Regions from separate parts of the Yersinia sp. KBS0713 genome, predicted to be linked through region 2. Evidence: predicted binding sites of a transcription regulator. Region 2 holds the regulator's gene; each other region holds the start of a gene.

Region 1 (3,175 bases), 700 kb from region 2:
CGATAGCCAGCTCATCCGTAATCGCCTGAAGATCCTGGAACCACAGCTTGATGTGCGTGAAGTTCTACCGCTCAATCAGTTGGATGTGGTAATCACCCCTCTGGTGGCCTTTGATAGCCATGGTCAGCGCTTAGGTATGGGGGGCGGGTTTTATGATCGTACACTGCAACACTGGCAGCAAGCTGGCCCCTACCCTATTGGGCTGGCCCATGATTGCCAACGAGTCGAGCATTTACCGAGTGAATATTGGGATGTGCCGTTGCCAGAGATTGTGACAGCCGAAAAAGTCTGGCGCTGGTGAGCTAGGGCGTTCAACATAAAAAAACACCCGATATTATACATAGCGGGTGTTTAGTCATATTAGTACAACAAACGTGCGCGGATAGTCCCTGGGATAGCCTTCATCGCTTGCAACGCTCTTTCTGCATTTTCCTCATCATCAGTTTCAACGTCGATCACGACGTAACCGATTTCAGCGCTGGTTTGCAAATATTGCGCGGCGATGTTGACGTTCTGCTCAGCAAAGATTCTGTTAATGCTGGTCAGAATGCCTGGGCGGTTCTCATGGATATGCAGCAGACGGCGGGTATTATCACCATGGGCTGGCAGAGAAACTTCCGGGAAGTTGACCGCAGACAGCGTGGAGCCGTTGTCGGAATACTTCGCCAACTTACCGGCCACTTCATCACCGATATTTTCCTGCGCTTCCTGAGTTGAACCACCGATATGCGGAGTCAATAACACATTGTCAAACTCACACAATGGTGAATTGAACGGCTCTTTATTGGTTGCTGGCTCTTCAGGGAAGACGTCGATTGCCGCCCCTGCCAGATGATTGCTCGCCAAAGCATCACACAGGGCCGGGATATCAACCACAGTACCGCGTGAGGCGTTAATTAGCATCGCACCCGGCTTCATCAGGGCTAACTGCTCAGGGCCAATCATATTTTTGGTGGAGTGGTTTTCCGGCACATGCAGGCTAATCACATCACTCATATTCAGCAAATCAGACAGATGGCGAACCTGCTGTGCATTCCCCAACGACAGCTTATTTTCGATATCGTAGAAGAAAACTTTCATGCCGACACTTTCAGCCAAAATACCCAGCTGTGTGCCGATATGACCATAACCGATGATGCCCAGTTTCTTACCGCGGGCTTCATAGGAGCCGACCGCCAGCTTATTCCACTCACCACGATGAGCTTTGGCATTCGCCGACGGAATCCCTCGGAACATCAGCAGTAACTCACCCAGCACCATTTCGGCCACCGAACGAGTATTGGAGAAAGGTGCATTGAATACCGGCACGCCGCGCGTGGTGGCCGCCTTTAAATCAACCTGATTGGTACCGATACAGAAACAACCAACCGCAACCAATTTTTCTGCTGCGGCAAAAACCTCTTCGGACAGATGAGTGCGCGATCGAATTCCGATGAAGTGGGCATCACGAATAGATTCTTTCAGTGATTCGGTGTCTAAGGCACCTTTATGGTATTCAATATTGCTATATCCGGCTGCACGCAGATTATCAACTGTGCTCTGGTGCACCCCTTCCACTAACAGAAACTTAATTCTGTCTTTCTCCAGTGATACTTTTGCCATGTCCCCGACCCTATTTTCAGACTTCAGATGTGGCTGCCGCTATCGAATGAATCCGGTCAGCACCCTGTCAACATAACAAATATTACGCAGGCAGCAATACAAACGATTGCCTACCTATCAGCATAACAATCAGCACAAGTGTTAATTTATGGAATAAAAAACTGGCGGTGAGAGGGTTAATGGCAGGTTAATAAATTGAAATGACAGAATGTGATATATATCACCAAATTTAACGTTTTTAAGAAAAGATATTTAAAGGCAAAAAAGTTATCAGGATGAAGCTGTATCACCTCATCCTGAAAATGATTTAGCCGATTATTTTACTATCGTCTTAACACCATCAGCGGTGCCAATCAGTGCCACATCAGCACCACGGTTGGCAAATAACCCAACTGTCACCACACCGGCAATTCCGTTGATTTTATTCTCTAACGTCACAGCATCCAAAATCGTCAGGTTGTGCACATCCAAAATAACGTTGCCGTTATCGGTCAGCACATTTTGGCGATATTCTGGCAATCCGCCCAGCTTAACCAACTCACGAGCCACATAAGAGCGAGCCATCGGGATCACTTCGACGGGCAGCGGGAATTTGCCCAGCAGATCAACCTGTTTGCTCGCATCGGCAATGCAGATAAACTTACGGGCGATTGCCGCAATGATTTTCTCGCGGGTCAGGGCCGCACCACCGCCTTTGATCATCTGCATATGGCCATTAATCTCATCAGCGCCATCAACATAGATATCCAGCACATCCACTTCGTTGCAATCAAAGACATGAATGCCGTAACTTTTCAGTTTATCGGTAGAGGCGTCAGAGCTGGAAACCGCCCCTTCAATTTGATCTTTGATCGAGCCGAGAGCATCAATAAAGTGTGCTGCGGTGGAGCCAGTACCAACGCCGACGATGGTGCCGGGTTTGACGTAATCTAATGCTGCCCAGCCCACTGCTTTTTTAAGTTCATCCTGAGTCATGGTGAGTTCACTGCCTATGATATGAAAAAACTGTATCCATTATAGAACATGCGCAGGATAAATCGTCGCAATAAAGCGGACTTGCGACGCGGTTAATTCTAGCTGGATCACAGTTATAGCGGTTTATTTATGGCGGGCACTTTACTCTTCAGCCAGAGTAAAATGACCAAAATATGGCGGCGAAATGTGGCATAGTGCGGTATCGACTTAATATTTGGAGAGATGACTCCGATGAAACGCCCAGACTACCGTACGCTACAAGCGCTGGACGCGGTGATCCGTGAACGCGGTTTTGAACGCGCTGCACAAAAACTTTGCATCACCCAATCGGCGGTATCTCAACGCATTAAGCAGTTGGAGAACCTGTTCGGTCAGCCGCTGTTAGTGCGCACAGTGCCCCCTCGTCCTACAGAGCAGGGGCAGAAACTGCTCGCCTTACTGCATCAAGTGGAGTTGCTGGAGGAGGAGTGGCTCGGCAATGATAACGGCGTGGATACGCCGCTATTGCTGTCACTGGCGGTCAACGCCGACAGTCTGGCGACCTGGCTGTTACCGGCATTGAAACCGGTGCTGGCAGACTCCCCAATCCGGCTGAATT
Region 2 (3,175 bases):
CCTGAAGCCAATGATTTTGGTCAGTTGGAGCAAAGTGCAGCGGAATATGGCAAGCACGGCACTGGGCGCTCACGTAAGTACTTACACACCTATGATGAAGCGGTGCCTTATAACCAGATCCCGGGAACCTTCACGCCATGGGAGCCACTGCCAGAACCCACCGATGTGCTGTTTTATGAGGGGCTACACGGCGGCGTCGTGACCGAGCATCATGATGTGGCGAAGTACGTGGATCTATTGGTGGGCGTGGTGCCTATCGTCAATCTGGAGTGGATTCAAAAGCTGGTGCGCGATACTGGCGAGCGCGGTCACTCACGTGAAGCGGTGATGGATTCTGTCGTGCGATCAATGGACGACTACATTAACTACATTACGCCACAGTTCTCGCGCACCCATATTAACTTCCAGCGCGTGCCGACTGTCGATACCTCCAACCCTTTTGCGGCTAAAGCCATTCCGTCGCTGGATGAAAGTTTTGTTGTCATTCATTTTCGAGGTTTGGACCAGATCGACTTCCCCTACTTGCTGGCAATGTTGCAAGGGTCATTTATCTCTAATATCAATACATTGGTGGTGCCGGGTGGAAAGATGGGGCTGGCAATGGAGCTGATTATGGCCCCGTTAGTGCAGCAACTACTGGAGGGCAAGACGATCGGCTAATCTCCTTCGTTTCTGGCGTTGCGATGATGCTGGCTGCAACACCAGGAACGTTGAACATCACTAGGGTGCTGATTAACTAGGCAATTTCACGAATTTCAAAACTGTGGGTAATGGTCGCCGCTTTACCCAACATCAGGGAGACGGAGCAGTATTTCTCTGCTGACAGCTCAACCGCACGCTCAACAATTTTGTCAGTAAGCCCCTTACCGCTGACGATAAAGTGCAAATTGATTTGCGTAAACAGACGCGGTGCTTCTTCGCGACGCTGAGAGGTTAACGTGACCTCACAATCGCGCACATCGTTACGCCCTTTTTGCAAAATAGAGACCACATCAATCGCGCTGCAGCCACCTGCTGACATCAACAACATCTCCATCGGGCTAGGTGCTTTATCACCGGCATTTCCATCCATCAAAACTTGATGTCCTGACGCCGATTCACCCAAAAATGTCAGCCCCTCAACCCACTTTACACGTGCCTGCATAACACTCGCTCCCAGTTAAATTTTCTGATCCAGACTACCCTTTCATTTAGAAACTGGCAATGTAACCCGATGTTCATCATGCTGAAGCGATACAACACAAGACACTGACCTCATCCTGTGCTACAAACAGAACCGAAAGTGTTGTTTCTAGAATTAAATAGGGTAGCTCCCAATACTCAGTGAAGGGTTTCTATCCAGTACGTATCTTGGCTATACCTTTCGGCAATTGAGCAAATTAATATGCTAAAAGAAAGTGTATTTTAAAAGCACGCCGTACAGGGAACTCTGAGCCCTGTTAAGTTAGGCAGCGATAACAACAGAGGATAACAGCGAATGGTTCTCGGCAAGCCACAAACAGACCCGACTCTCGAATGGTTCCTGTCTCATTGCCATATCCACAAATACCCATCGAAGAGTACGCTAATTCACCAAGGTGAAAAGGCCGAAACGCTTTACTACATCGTGAAAGGCTCCGTTGCGGTGCTGATTAAAGATGAAGAGGGTAAAGAGATGATTCTCTCCTATTTAAACCAAGGGGATTTCATCGGCGAGCTTGGATTATTTGAAGAAGGCCAAGAGCGTAGTGCCTGGGTTAGAGCAAAAACCGCCTGTGAAGTGGCTGAAATTTCTTACAAAAAATTCCGTCAGTTGATTCAGGTAAATCCAGATATCTTGATGCGCCTCTCTTCACAAATGGCGAACCGCCTTCAGATTACATCCGAGAAAGTGGGTAACCTCGCTTTCCTTGATGTTACTGGGCGCATTGCACAAACGCTGCTTAACCTGGCAAAACAACCTGATGCCATGACCCACCCAGATGGGATGCAGATTAAGATTACCCGCCAGGAAATTGGTCAGATAGTTGGCTGTTCCCGCGAAACTGTGGGGCGGATACTAAAAATGCTGGAAGATCAGAACTTGATCTCCGCACACGGTAAAACGATTGTCGTTTACGGCACCCGTTAATTCCCTATAAACCGGTGCCGATACCCTCGGCATCGGTTTTCTCAATCTTTTGTGATTAATAAATTTCTGGGGCCTAAATGAAGTGGCAACGGGTTATTTATCATCCTGAAGTAAACTATGCATTACGCCAAACATTAGTTCTCTGCCTGCCAGCAGCCCTAGGCTTTGCTATCGGCGAGCTGCGACTCGGACTGATGTTCTCCCTGATACCCGCGTGTTGCAATATTGCCTCGCTGGATACACCGCACCAACACTTCTTCCGGCGGCTGATTATTGGTGGCGCGCTCTTTACACTGAGCAGCTTCCTGACCCAGCAGCTGTTGCTGTGGCACATTCCCTTGCCGTGGATCATGCTCGGGCTAGCACTGGTGCTCGGTGTCAACGGCGCAATCAGCCCCCTCCATGGCCACTTGTTGCCCGCCGCGTTAATCGCCGCAATATTCAGCCTAAGCATGGTTGGTCGCGCACCTATCTGGCAAGCACCCCTGTTGTGCGCTGTCGGAACACTCTGGTACGGCCTCTTTAACTGGCTGTGGTTCCGGTTATGCAGAGACCAGCCGATCCGTGAGCCACTAAGCCAGCTTTATCATTTACTGGCAGATTATTGCGACGCTAAATACAACCTACTCTCCCAGCATGTAGAGCCGGAAAAGGCGCTCCCCCCGTTGCTTGATCGGCAACAGGGGATAATGGACAAAATTAACCAGCTTTATCAGCAATTTAACTTAATCAACAATGCCACCAAGGCGGAGCGCAAACGGCTATTGGGGCTATTTCAGATGGCGCTAGACCTGCAAGAGCACATTACTGCGGCGCTGAATCAGTCAGATAGAGTGCGAGACCTCCTGGAGCATAGTCGGATAGAGGAGGTACTTCGCCGCAATACGCAGATTATCTCAGCTCAAATGCGCGTTATTGCCGATGATATTCTCTATCACCACCGTGCCAAGCGAAATTTCACCGCCGGCGATGCGCTGGTTGAACTGGAAGAGATAGCCCAGCAGCACCCCAATAATCCAGTGGCGCAATTTTGCTACTACCATACCAGCCACGTTATCCAGATCC
Region 3 (3,175 bases), 190 kb from region 2:
CGGCAGGTTATTGATGGCGCAGTTTGTCACGGAGATATGTTTCAGACCCGCGTCTTGTACTTTTTTACGCAACACACCGGCCCCCATGGCACTGGAACCCATACCGGCATCACAGGCAACGATGATTTTACGCACGGTGCTTAAGTCGCCCGCCGCGGCAGCAGCATTCGCCGCTTGCGCACCTTTGGACTGCGCTTTCATATCTTGCATACGGCGAGTAGCATCTTCCAGGCTATCTTCTTCGTCGTCTTTCACTTTAGAGGTTTTCAGCAGGATAGCGGAAACCGCGAAGGAGACAGCAAACGCCGCTGCAACCGCCGCAATGTTGGCAAAATAGGCACCTTTCGGGGTCATCGCCAATACCGCCAGAATAGAACCAGGAGAAGCCGGTGACACCAGACCGCCATTCAGCAGGGTCAGGGTGAACACGCCTGTCATACCGCCCAGAATCACCGCCAGCAATAAGCGTGGATTCATCAGCACGTATGGGAAATAGATTTCGTGAATACCACCGAAGAAGTGGATGATAGCCGCGCCGCCAGCAGATTGCTTAGCATTGCCTTTACCGAAGAACATGTAGGCCATCAACACACCCAAACCTGGACCTGGGTTCGCTTCGATCAGGAAGAAGATAGACTTACCGGTTTCAGTTGCCTGCTGGATGCCCAGTGGTGAGAAGATACCGTGGTTAATCGCGTTATTCAGGAACAGGATTTTTGCAGGTTCAACAAAGATCGAGGCTAATGGCAGCAGGTTGTTCTGCACCATGATATGCACGCCAGCAGCCAGGACTTTAGACAGGATTTCCACCAGTGGGCCAATCGCCATAAAGGCCAGAATCGCCAACAGCATACCGATGATACCGGCTGAGAAGTTGTTAACCAGCATCTCAAAGCCGCTTTTGATTTTGCCATCTACCCAGCGGTCAAAGCGCTTGATGGCCCAGCCACCCAGTGGGCCTGCAATCATCGCACCGAGGAACATTGGCATATCCGCACCAACGATCACCCCCATGGTGGTGATAGCCCCCACTACGCCACCACGATCGCCACCCACCAAACGACCACCGGTAAAACCGATCAGCAGTGGCAACAGGTAGGTGATCATTGGGCCAACCAGTTTGGCTAGCGTCTCATTTGGCAGCCAGCCGGTAGGAATAAACAGTGCGGTGATAATACCCCAGGCGATAAATGCACCAATATTGGGCATAACCATATTACTGAGGAAGCGGCCAAAATTTTGAATTCTGACCTTTGCGTCTGGTGAAAACATAAAACACCCCTATTGGTACGCGCTATCAATAAGAGCGCGGTATAATTGTTTTGTTGAGGCAGTTCTGCAAAACCCGCCGATGCTATCGAATGCAAACACGCTGTATGCAAAACAAACTCTAGCACGCTCCTTTACTCACGCGTAGCTCACGGCATTTATGTGACACAAATCACATTAACTACCCTGCAATGGGGGGCTATTTATTGATTGAGATCACATTATTGAGCTGTAATAAAGTCACGCTGGAGAATTTTTAAGCTAAAAACTCGATTAAGAGTGACATTAGTCACACTTTACATGGCTTGGTTTATTTTGAAAATGTGATGTTAATCACAAGTTATTTTTGTTCACCGCAGGGATATGTGACATTTGTCGATCCATACTTGCTTAGCGAGCTAAGTCACGGGGAAATGTGTAATAAAGCAACAGGGATAATGGAACTTGTTTTGATTGGTCGATGGGAGCAGGTTTCGGTTGATAGTCATTCAGCGCCCACTTGACCTCCACCGCCTCAACCGAGCAGGAGGCCAGGCGGGCACTCCCCTTTTTATCCCCGCAAAATTCCCTTCACAATCTGCACATCCTGAACCCCTAACCCGGTCAAATCTGCCAGGGTAATCTGCTGATCATGCTCTCTGAAAGAGCTGTTTTGCACTAAAACAGTCCCTATCTCGGTCAAGGTGTGATGGGCTAAAAGTTGCTGTTGAAATGCTAATGAAATCTCACCAAATTCAGTGCATTGCGCCCATGAATCCACCAAAATCTTATCGGCCTTCGCCACTAACTCAGGTGCCAGTTCGTGCTTGCCCGCACCATCGGCACCGACGGCGGTAATATGTGTGCCTGGCTGAATATCCGCAGCCTGTAAAATCGCCTGTCGGCTGGGAGTGGTGGTAACAATCAACTGGCAGTGAGCGGCTAATTCAGCGGCACTTTGGGTGGTGTTGACCTCAAAACCCTCCTCCTGAGCATATTGCCGATACTCCTCTAATGCCGTCTCGCTGCGGCCCCAAACCCACAGTTGGCGGCATGAAATCACACTTTTCAGGTACATCAAATGCAACCGCGCCTGCATACCGGTGCCGATAATACCAATGGCGTGAATATGCTTAGGCGCACAAAGCTCCGCCACAATGCGCCCGGTCAGTGCTGTGCGCAGTGCGGTCAGCCAACCCTCATCGAGTAAAATAGCTTGAGGTTCACCGGATTGGGCCGAAAATGCCATCATCAACCCCTGATTGCTGGCGAGCCCTTGCGCTGGATTATCATAAAATCCACCGGAAACCTTCACCACGAACTGGTCGTCACCCTCTAAATAGCCACTTTTAATGCAACAATCGCCATTGGCTTGCGGAAAGAGTAAATGCTGTACCGGCGGCATTTGTACCTGTTTTTGGCTAAAAGCAATAAAGCCCTGTTTGAGCAGTAACGTGATGGCATCGGCATCGAACCTGTCGAGAATTTGCTGCTTATTGAGGATGATCATTCGCCGACGGCTCCCAGATATTTTTCCAGCACAATGTTCTTCCCGCACAGCACCACCGCCACCTTTTTACCTTGCCATTGTGGTGCCAGCTTCAGGGCTGCGGCCAGCGCCACGCCAGCCGCGCCTTCAATCATCCAGCGCTCAGTGCGGGCAATTAGGCGCATCGCCGCTTTAATCTCCTGCTCGCTGACCAGCACTTTTTGATCGATGAGCTGCTGGCAGAGCGCAAAGGTGATTGCCCCTGGCTCGACGCCACCGGCAGTTCCGTCTGACAGCGTCTCTTGCTCTGCCACTTCCTGAATTTGTCCGTTTTGCAGGCTGGTGTACATGCTGGTGGCATTGGCGGGCCAGCAGCCAATAACTTGTGTTTTATCAGAGAGTTTTTTCAGCACAGTGGCAATACCAGAAATCAGACCG
Region 4 (3,175 bases), 900 kb from region 2:
GAGTTGCCCCGGTTCCGCCCAGGAAGATATAGGAGTCAACAAAAGGCTTGGCCCACATATGGAACTCTTTGCCCGCAGCCAATGCCGCCGCGACTGAACCATATTGGGTATAAGTAGCTACGTTTTCCAAGGCAAACGGCATCATAATGCCACTTTCCAGTGCAGATAGTGCCATCGCGCCATGTATCCCGAAGAACCATAACAGCGAGGAGCACATGACATACACCCAACCTACCACACTGCCCATTTTTGATAGCGGTGCTGAAATGCTGTCCATAATGATCTGGTGGAAGTTAGTGCCGTATAACCCGAGGGTATAGGCCAGTACACCCATAATGGAAAGAATAACGAAGCCCGGAATCAAGGCGGAGAAGGAGCGGGAAACTGAGGTTGGAACGCTGTCCGGCAAGCGGATGATCCAGTTGCGCCGAGTAATAAAGGTAAAGACTTCTGCGACCACTAAGCCAATAATAATACCGGAGATAATATTCGCTCCCCCCAGCCAATTGGCCCCCACCGCATAGGCGTCACCAACACTGTACGGGGTTACCGTCATAAAAGCGGCAATAGCCAGTAGAGCGGCGGCGAGAGGGTCGACTCGCTTCTCTTCAGCCAAGGCCATACTGATAAAGAATGGCGTCATTAACGACATGATGCCGAGAGTACCGTTATAGACGTTGCCGCCTATCGCTTTCAAACCATTGAGCGTGGCAATGGTATCAGCATCTAACCGCACCCCCATTGAAAAGAAGAATGACCCCTCACCAAAACTTAAGAATACGTTATTGATAAGAACAAACATGGCCCCCGTCAGGGTTAATGGCATCAGCCGGATAAATCCGTTCTTGATGGCATTGATATGTTGCTGTCTGCCAATCTTAATCGCAAAAGGCAAAATAGCCTTCTCCAGAGAATTAATAAATGCGCTCACAGTGCTCCCCTTATTGTTTTGCTTTTTTTATTGCGGCTACAGCTGCTTTTAATACCCCTAAACCGTCGACTTTGCCGTATAGAAGCGCGTCGATCACCTCAACTGGCTTATTGGGGAACATTTTGGCAACTTCGGGCAACATATATGCTATTTGCGGCCCTAGTAGGATCACATCTGCTTGAGCACCATGCTCTGCCGCCAGCGCTTCCGGGTAAGCATTGATGATAACTGGCACCTCATACTTCTCTGCTTGTACTTTCATTTTGGAAACCAGTAGCGAGGTGGACATACCGGCAGAGCAAAATAGATAAATTTTTTTCTTTTCCATACCCAACACCTTTTGATGTTCAAAAGAAACAAGTTATTTATATGCCAGTGCAATGGTGAATTCCCTTTATCTGTACTTTATCGTGCCCCTTGCCCAGCCCATTGTTTCTGGTTGTCGGCAGTATACGGCGTTGATAGCCAAGTCAGTAATTCACATATCACTATAATCGTCTCTAATTGACTTTTGATATTGATGCCCTTCACATTTCTAAGCGATTACAATGTGATGGTTATCGCAAAATGGTTATTTTTTTGCTCGGCGAATTAAGTTTAATTCATTTGCATTTCATATGGTTAGTTTTATTCGCGAATGACAGTAGAACAAGATGCAGCAATAAAAATACATTGAAACTTATGGCAGGATAAATTAGGGATTCTTATCGGTTTGAGAATCGTCCCATTCGAACTTTTCCCACATTGACAGTGATTCAGTGTCACGGCTTTATTCGTGGTGCGAAGTGCATTTCTACTCTTCAAGAGCTAGCAGCGCACATATTCACGATGTGCGCATTGGACCTGACGGCTATCTTTACCTGTTAACCAATGAAAGTGGCGGTAAATTACTGAAAATAAGCATTACGGTTGGCTAATCGCCTCAGCTTATTTGTACTACAATTATTCCGACTCTAACGAATAGCCATTGAGGGCTTTGTTATGACAGCAATAGATGTAATGTGGGTAGGACTGGGTGGCGGCATCGGTTCACTTTTACGATGGTGGATAGGGCTGGGCGTCGGCAGAGTATATAAAGGCAATCTCCCGCTCGGCACTTTTCTGATCAATATTTCCGGTGCATTTATTATTGGTTATCTGAGTGTTCTTTTTAACGTTGACTGGCGTGACCGCTATGGTGACTTAATGAATGCTGCGGTATTAACCGGTATTTTAGGTGGCTATACCACCTTCAGTAGCATGCAATTAGATGCGGCAAAATTGGCGACTATACGTGGTAGAGCCATTGCTGCTGGGTATTTGATTATTTCTGTTCTGGTAGGTCTAGCCGCAGCGGCATTTGGCGCTTGGCTGGCTTATTAATCGGAGAGCACTATTATGCCGAATCTTATTATTCTCGTCTTTGTCGGTGGCGCATTTGGTGCCATGTGTCGTGAGTTCATTATGCTGTCAGTGCCGCGACTGGCCGATGGATTCCCCATGGATATTTTTGTTGCTAATATCATTGCCGCCTTTTTATTGGGGCTGGCGACCTCTTGGTTTAAACAAAACAAAATTAACCAATATGTACATCTAATGGTAGGAACTGGGATTATGGGCGGGCTGTCGACATTTTCCAGCTTTGTATTTGGCGCAGTCGAGATGATGAAAAATCCAACCGGGGTGTTAATCTCAATCTGCTATTTAGTCACTAGCCTAATCGTTGGTTTTATTGCGGTTGAATTGGGTTTAATGATCGGCCCAAAAGAGAAACCCAAAGATCCACAAGCAGCCGTTGAATAAATAAAAAACTGACTATCGTCCCAAGAAGAAAAACAACACCCTCACTGCCGAGGGTGTTTTATCTGCTATTACTGATAAAAACTCGCCATAATTAATCTAATTTTTGGCATTTACCAAAGAACATTTCCGTAATCAGGGAATTATTGATGGTATCGCCATTCAGGGTTCTAACCAGCAGTTCACTGCCGAGTAAGGGGAGTGAGAACACCATATCAGGATTAACCCGTTTAACTTTTTCCATATTTTGCGTTTCATTAACTAATGCCAATGTTTTCGTGCCTTCACCAGCAATTTCTTTGGCGGCCAGAATGGTAAAGGTGTTGTCGGCATCACTGTTGCACAATGCAATAATATATTTTGCCTTGGCCGCGCCGGCCAGTTTCAATGTTTCTACCGAAGAGGGATCACCCTCGATAACATCTGCATGAGGAGGGAAATTGTGTTGGCTGCCGACGGCACAGA

What was found. Region 2 encodes CRP, which controls carbon source genes, mostly activating them, when cyclic AMP is high. Its sites were predicted from a motif close to ATGTGANNNNNNTCACAT; they were not measured.
Positions count from the first base shown of each region.
Region 1: a site for CRP is predicted at 1,811-1,828, ahead of serA (phosphoglycerate dehydrogenase). Genes of this name have one in related genera too.
Region 3: a site for CRP is predicted at 1,430-1,447, ahead of FFE93_RS00145 (PTS mannitol transporter subunit IICBA). Genes of this name have one in related genera too.
Region 4: a site for CRP is predicted at 1,480-1,497, ahead of FFE93_RS05270 (PTS sugar transporter subunit IIB). Genes of this name have one in related genera too.

Region 1 is NZ_CP042173.1:925,274-928,448, reverse strand. Features, by position in the region: gene FFE93_RS04315 (5-formyltetrahydrofolate cyclo-ligase) at 1-301, shown strand, start outside; gene serA (phosphoglycerate dehydrogenase) at 361-1,602, opposite strand; gene rpiA (ribose-5-phosphate isomerase RpiA) at 1,918-2,577, opposite strand; gene FFE93_RS04300 (LysR family transcriptional regulator ArgP) at 2,809-3,175, shown strand, end outside.
Region 2 is NZ_CP042173.1:228,064-231,238, reverse strand. Features, by position in the region: gene FFE93_RS00935 (phosphoribulokinase) at 1-660, shown strand, start outside; gene FFE93_RS00930 (OsmC family protein) at 737-1,144, opposite strand; gene crp (cAMP-activated global transcriptional regulator CRP) at 1,478-2,110, shown strand; gene FFE93_RS00920 (YccS/YhfK family putative transporter) at 2,188-3,175, shown strand, end outside.
Region 3 is NZ_CP042173.1:33,071-36,245, reverse strand. Features, by position in the region: gene FFE93_RS00145 (PTS mannitol transporter subunit IICBA) at 1-1,272, opposite strand, end outside; gene FFE93_RS00140 (ornithine cyclodeaminase family protein) at 1,820-2,758, opposite strand; gene FFE93_RS00135 (threonine/serine dehydratase) at 2,755-3,175, opposite strand, start outside.
Region 4 is NZ_CP042173.1:1,127,774-1,130,948, reverse strand. Features, by position in the region: gene chbC (PTS N,N'-diacetylchitobiose transporter subunit IIC) at 1-931, opposite strand, end outside; gene FFE93_RS05270 (PTS sugar transporter subunit IIB) at 942-1,259, opposite strand; gene FFE93_RS05260 (fluoride efflux transporter FluC) at 1,913-2,293, shown strand; gene crcB (fluoride efflux transporter CrcB) at 2,309-2,713, shown strand; gene kch (voltage-gated potassium channel protein) at 2,805-3,175, opposite strand, start outside.